Regions from separate parts of the Streptomyces boninensis genome, predicted to be linked through region 2. Evidence: predicted binding sites of a transcription regulator. Region 2 holds the regulator's gene; the other holds the start of a gene.

Region 1 (3,405 bases), 1.4 Mb from region 2:
GAGCTCGACCTCGGTCGCGGCACCGGCCTTGATGACGGCGACGCCGCCCGCGAGCTTCGCCAGGCGCTCCTGGAGCTTCTCGCGGTCGTAGTCGGAGTCGGAGGCCTCGATCTCGGCGCGGATCTGGTTGACCCGGCCCTGGACCTGCTCGGACTCGCCGGCACCGTCGACGATGGTGGTCTCGTCCTTGGTGATGACGACCTTGCGGGCGCGGCCCAGCAGGTCGACGGTCGCGTTCTCGAGCTTGAGGCCGACCTCCTCGGAGATGACCTGGCCGCCGGTGAGGATGGCGATGTCGGCGAGCATGGCCTTGCGGCGGTCGCCGAAGCCCGGGGCCTTGACGGCGACGGACTTGAAGGTGCCGCGGATCTTGTTCACCACGAGGGTGGACAGGGCCTCGCCCTCGACGTCCTCCGCGATGATCAGCAGCGGCTTGCCCGACTGCATGACCTTCTCCAGCAGCGGAAGGAGGTCCTTCACCGCGGAGATCTTGGAGTTGACGATGAGGATGTACGGGTCCTCGAGCTCGGCCTCCATGCGCTCCATGTCGGTCGCGAAGTACGCCGAGATGTAGCCCTTGTCGAAGCGCATGCCCTCGGTGAGCTCAAGCTCAAGCCCGAAGGTCTGCGACTCCTCGACGGTGATGACGCCTTCCTTGCCGACCTTGTCCATCGCCTCGGCGATGAGCTCGCCGATCTGGGTGTCGGAGGCGGAGATGGAGGCGGTGGAGGCGATCTGCTCCTTGGTCTCCACGTCCTTGGCCTGCTCGAGCAGGGCGGCGGAGACGGCCTCGGTGGCCTTCTCGATGCCGCGCTTGAGGGCCATCGGGTTGGCGCCCGCGGCGACGTTGCGCAGGCCCTCCTTGACGAGCGCCTGGGCCAGGACGGTCGCGGTCGTCGTGCCGTCACCGGCGACGTCGTCCGTCTTCTTGGCGACCTCCTTGACCAGCTCGGCGCCGATCTTCTCGTAGGAGTCCTCGAGCTCGATCTCCTTGGCGATGGAGACGCCGTCGTTGGTGATCGTGGGGGCGCCCCACTTCTTCTCCAGCACGACGTTGCGGCCCTTGGGGCCGAGGGTCACGCGGACGGCGTCTGCGAGCTGGTTCATCCCGCGCTCGAGGCCGCGCCGCGCCTCCTCGTCGAACGCGATGATCTTGGCCATGTGAAGTGGTCCTCCCGGACTGGGGTGGATTTCTCCGGACCATCGGCGCCCGCGACGGACGGCCTGTGCAGCTGGCGGTTCCTTGCCCCGCCCCCTGTACGGACCTCACCGAACCGGTCCTACGTTGTCACTCTCACTCGGAGAGTGCTAACGCCAATGATTAGCACTCGACCCCATCGAGTGCAAGCGGCTCTCTTGTACCGGGCTGTACCCGGCGACAAGGTGGGAAGGGATGTCCGGGACACCTCCGGGACACGGGGGTGCTACGGGGACAGCCGCGGGACAAGGGGGCACTGAACCCATGCCGAAGCGCGAAGGGGCGCCAGATCCGGGGCGTGTGACGACGGCACAGGAGTACGTGGCGCTGCTCAGAGACCTGAAGGACTTCTCGGGCCTGACCTACCGGGAGCTCGCGGCCCGCGCCGAGCGGGCGGGCGACGTGCTGCCGCGCTCCACGCTCGCCGGGCTGCTGGGCAGCGCCCGGCTGCCGCGCGGGGAGCCGGTGGCGGCGCTGGTACGGGCCTGCGGCGGCGGTCCTGAGGAGGTCGCGGCCTGGTTACGGGCCCATCAACGGCTCGCGGGGCGGGCAGGGCGCGCGGGCCGCGCGGGGCTGCCGGGATCGGCCGCCGGTGCGCTCGGTTCGGCCGGGCGCACCCAACTGCCCCCCGCGACAGCCGACTTCACCGGACGGCAGGACGAGGTGACCGTCATCCGGCGGCAGCTCATGGCCGAGGGCGGCCCGCAGTCGCCGGGCCCGGCGGTGGTCGCGGTGAGCGGCCCTGCGGGGACCGGGAAGTCGGCGCTGGCGGTGCACTGCGCGCATCTGCTCGGCCCGTCCTTCCCGGACGGGCGGCTGTACGCCGACCTGAGCGGGTCCGGCGCCGGGTCGGGCACGGGCACTGGCCCGCTCCTCGCCGGGCTCTTACGCGGCCTCGGCGTGACGGGCACCGAACTCCCACCGGACGAGTCCGAGCGCCTGGAGCTCTACCGCACCCTGACGGCCACCCGCCGGGTGCTGGTCGTCCTCGACAACGCGGATGCCGCGGCACCCGCGGACGGGGGTGGGGCGGAGGCGAGCGCGGGCGCCACCGCCGGGCCCGGGGTCGGCGCTGCCGCCGATGCCGGGGTGGGCGCCACCGCCCCCACCAGTGCCACCGCCCACGCGGGTGCCACCGCCCACGCCAACACCACCACCCTCTCCGTGGCCGCTGCCCCCTCCGCCGCCGCGCAGGCAATCGCGCAGGCCACCGCCCGGCTGCGCCCCCTCCTCCCCGCCGGCCCCGGCTGCGCGGCCCTCGTGACCAGCCGCCGCCGGCTCGCGCTGGAGGGCGCGCACGCCGTCGACCTCGGGGAGCTGGGGCTCGCGGCAGGAGTGCGGCTGCTGGCCGCCACCGCCGGGCCGGGCCCGGTCGCCGCGTCGCCCGCCGCCGCGCGGCGGCTCGTGGAGCAGTGCGGGCGGCTGCCGCTGGCGCTGCGGATTGCCGGGGCCCGGCTGCGTACGCGACCGCACTGGAGCGTGGAGCGGCTGCTGGACCACCTCGCCGACGAGCGGCACCGGCTGGACGGGCTGACCTACAGCGACCTGTCCGTACGCGACGCCCTGGCCAAGGACTGCCGCGGCCTCAGCGCCGCCGCCGTAACCGCGCTGCACATCCTGGGCCTGAAGGCACCGCCCCGCTTCACCGTCTGGCAGGCCGCCACCCTGCTCGTCGCCGACACGGACGAGGCGGAGGACCTGCTGGAGGAGCTCACCGACTCCCGCCTGCTGGCCGCCATCGGCCCGCACTACCGCCTGCCGCCCCTGGTCCGCCTGTACGCCCGCGAGCTCACCACGGCCAACCAGGCGCCCACGGTGCTGCTACCGGCGCGCACCCCGGCCTGAGCGCTGGAGGGGCGGGGGCCTGTCCGGGAAGCGTCCGGGACACTCGCCCCGGGTTGTGGTGGGCCCGCACGCTGCTGACAGTCATGGGCAACCGATCAAGCCCGCCCGTTCTCAGGGGGACACCATCATCCGCCACCCACGCATCCGCGCCCGCCGCCGCGCGGCGCTCGCGGCGTTACTCACCCTCTCCGCCCTCATCGCCACCGGCTGCGGAGACAGCGACTCCGGCGCGACATCCGGCAAGGCCAAGGGGCTGGAGAAGAGCACCATCACCGTGGGCCAGATGCCCATCATCGACGACGCCCAGCTCCAGCTCGCCATCGACAGAGGGCTGTTCAAGGCCGAAGGCCTCACCGTACGGA
Region 2 (3,405 bases):
TATCGCATCCGGTGAGATTAGCCCAAGCCCTCGGCCAGTTCGTCGCGTTGCCGCCGTACGAAGGCCGCGTCCACGACCGCCCCGTGCCCGGGCACGTACACCGCGTCCTCGCCCGCCATCTCCAGCACCTGGTCGAGCACCTCCGACCAGCGCGCCGGATGCGCATCCGAACCCGCCTGCGGTACGCCCGACTCCTCGACCAGGTCGCCGCAGAAGACGATGGGCGGGGAGGTCTGCACCATCACCACCATGTCGTGCGACGAGTGCGCGGGCCCCACATTCGCCAGCAGCACCTCCACCCCGCCCCCCAGGTCCAGCGACCACTCCCCCGCCACCAGATGCTGCGGCGCCACCACCACATCCGCCGCCTCCGCGGCCTCCCGGTGCCCAAGCCCGTGCCGTACCGCATCGCCGCGCAGCTCGTCCTTGCCCTCCCGCAGCACCGAGTCGATGCCGTGCGGCCCGTACACCTCCACACCCGAGAAGGCCGCCGTGCCCAGCACATGATCAAAATGCGGATGGGTGAGCGCGATATGCGTCACCGGCCGGCCGAAGTGCGAGCGGAGCTGGCCCCGCAGCTCCGCCCCCTCCCGCAGCGACGCCCCGGAGTCGATCAGCAGCAGGCCGTCCGGACCGCACACCGCACCGGCGGTCGCGTCCCAGTGCGGGAGCCTCCGGCGCACGACGCCTGGCGCGAGCTGTTCCCAGCGCGCGTGCTCTTCCCTCTCCGCGTCCATAGCGCGACGCTATGCGAAGTCACCCCGCCCCGCGCCCGGACCGCCTTGCCGGGGTGACGGCGGTCGGCCGTACACTGGCCAGGGAAAAGCTGGCACTCAGCCTCGTAGAGTGCCAGGGGGAAGCACCAGGGACCACGGCTGGAGGTGGGCGGCATGCTCAGCGAGCGCAGACTCGAGGTGCTGCGTGCCATCGTCCAGGATTACGTGGGCACCGAGGAGCCGGTCGGCTCCAAGGTCCTCACCGAGCGGCACAAGCTGGGCGTCAGCCCGGCCACGGTCCGCAATGACATGGCGGTCCTGGAGGACGAGGGCTATATCGCCCAGCCCCACACCTCCGCGGGCCGCATCCCCACGGACAAGGGCTACCGCCTCTTCGTCGACAAGCTCGCCGGCGTCAAGCCGCTGTCCGTCCCGGAGCGGCGCGCCATCCAGAACTTCCTCGACGGCGCCGTCGACCTCGACGACGTCGTCGGCCGTACGGTGCGGCTGCTCGCGCAGCTGACCAGGCAGGTCGCGGTGGTGCAGTATCCGTCGCTGACCCGCTCCACGGTCCGGCATGTCGAGCTGCTGCCGCTCGCCCCCGCCCGCATCATGCTCGTGCTGATCACAGACACCGGCCGGGTCGAGCAGCGCCTCGTGGACTGCCCGGCCCCGTTCGGCGAGACCTCGATCGCGGACCTGCGCGCCCGGCTCAACAGCCGGGTGGTCGGCCGCCGGTTCGCCGATGTGCCGAAGCTGGTGCAGGACCTCCCGGACGCCTTCGAGGCGGACGACCGGCCCACGGTCTCGACCGTGCTCGCCGTCCTCCTGGAGGCGCTCGTCGAGGAGAGCGAGGAGCGCCTGATGATCGGCGGCACCTCCAACCTGACCCGCTTCGACCACGACTTCCCCCGCACCATCCGCCCCGTGCTGGAGGCGCTGGAGGAGCATGTCGTCCTCCTGAAGCTGCTCGGCGAGGCGAAGGAGCCGGGCGTCACGGTGCGTATCGGGCATGAGAACCCTCACGAGGGACTCACCTCCGCCTCCGTCGTCTCGGTCGGCTACGGTGCGGGAGGCCCTCAGAACGAGGCCCTCGCAAAGCTCGGCGTGGTCGGCCCGACCCGCATGGATTACCCCGGAACGATGGGAGCGGTACGCGCAGTGGCACGTTACGTCGGACAGATCCTGGCGGAGTCATAACAGTGGCGACGGACTACTACGCGGTCCTCGGCGTCCAGCGCGACGCATCCCAGGACGAGATCAAGAAGGCGTTCCGGCGGCTGGCCCGAGAGCTGCACCCGGACGTGAACCCGGATCCGAAGACCCAGGAGCGGTTCAAGGAGATCAACGCCGCCTATGAGGTCCTCTCCGACCCGGAGAAGAAGCAGATCTACGACCTCGGCGGCGACCCGCTCTCCCAGAACGGCGGGGGCGCGGGCGGCTTCGGCGCGGGCGGCTTCGGCAACTTCAGCGACATCATGGATGCCTTCTTCGGTACGGCATCCCAGCGCGGCCCGCGCTCGCGCACCCGGCGCGGCCAGGACGCGATGATCCGCCTGGACGTGGAGCTGGACGAGTCCGCCTTCGGCACGACAAAGGAGATCACGGTCGACACCGCCGTGGTCTGCAACACCTGCAACGGCGAGGGCGCCGCCCCCGGCACCTCCCCGCAGACCTGCGACATGTGCCGCGGCCGCGGCGAGGTCTCCCAGGTCACCCGGTCCTTCCTCGGCCAGGTCATGACCTCGCGCCCGTGCCCGCAGTGCCAGGGCTTCGGCACCATCGTGCCGACCCCGTGCCCGGAGTGCGCGGGCGACGGCCGCATCCGCTCGCGCCGTACGCTCACGGTCAAGATCCCGGCCGGCGTCGACAACGGCACCCGCATCCAGCTCGCGGGCGAGGGCGAGGTCGGCCCCGGCGGCGGCCCCGCCGGCGACCTGTACGTGGAGATCCACGAGCTGCCGCACCCGACGTTCCAGCGCCGCGGCGACGACCTGCACTGCACGGTGACGATCCCGATGACGGCGGCTGCGCTGGGCACGAAGGTCAACCTGGAGACGCTGGACGGCCTGGAGGAGATCGACATCCGCCCGGGCACCCAGTCCGGCCAGTCGGTCCCGCTGCACCAGCGCGGCGTCACACACCTGCGCGGCGGCGGCCGCGGCGACCTGATCGTGCACGTCGAGGTGACCACGCCGACGAAGCTGGACCAGGAGCAGGAGAAGATCCTGCGCCAGCTGGCGAAGCTGCGCGACGAGGAGCGCCCGACGGGCCAGTTCCAGCCAGGGCAGCAGGGGTTGTTCTCACGCCTGAAGGACGCCTTCAACGGAAGGTGACTTCCGGCGGCGGGCGACGCGACGGGCACCCGGACCAGGCCACGCGCGCCCGCATGACAACATAACGGCATGCCCAGCGCGCTGAGTGATCTCTCACCGCACCCGATCGTCCAGGCCCCGATGGCCGGCGGCGCCAGCTGTCCTGCGCTGGCCGCCGCCGTGTCCGCCTCCGGGGCGCTCGGATTTCTCGCCGCGGGGTACAAGACCCCCGAGGCGATGTACGAGGAGGTCCGCCAGCTCCGCGCCCTCACCGACAGCCCCTTCGGCGTGAACGTGTTCATGCCCCACCGCGGCACCCCGGCCGCATCCGATGGGCCGCTGGCCCGGCCGGGCGGCGCCATTGAGTCGTACGC

The links. Region 2 encodes HrcA, which represses chaperone genes, less so after heat shock. Its sites were predicted from a motif close to TTNGCACTCNGNNNNNCNGAGTGCNAA; they were not measured.
Region 1: the regulator HrcA is predicted to act here: its motif matches at 1,322-1,348, upstream of groL (chaperonin GroEL).

The regions. Positions count from the first base shown of each region.
Region 1 covers NZ_CP183837.1:4,401,642-4,405,046, forward strand. Annotated here, with positions in the region: gene groL (chaperonin GroEL) at 1-1,161, opposite strand, end outside; gene ACNNMR_RS19930 (hypothetical protein) at 1,499-3,043, shown strand; gene ACNNMR_RS19935 (ABC transporter substrate-binding protein) at 3,102-3,405, shown strand, end outside.
Region 2 covers NZ_CP183837.1:2,972,197-2,975,601, forward strand. Annotated here, with positions in the region: gene ACNNMR_RS13475 (DUF3097 domain-containing protein) at 1-8, opposite strand, end outside; gene ACNNMR_RS13480 (MBL fold metallo-hydrolase) at 18-737, opposite strand; gene hrcA (heat-inducible transcriptional repressor HrcA) at 891-1,916, shown strand; gene dnaJ (molecular chaperone DnaJ) at 1,919-3,052, shown strand; gene ACNNMR_RS13495 (nitronate monooxygenase) at 3,122-3,405, shown strand, end outside.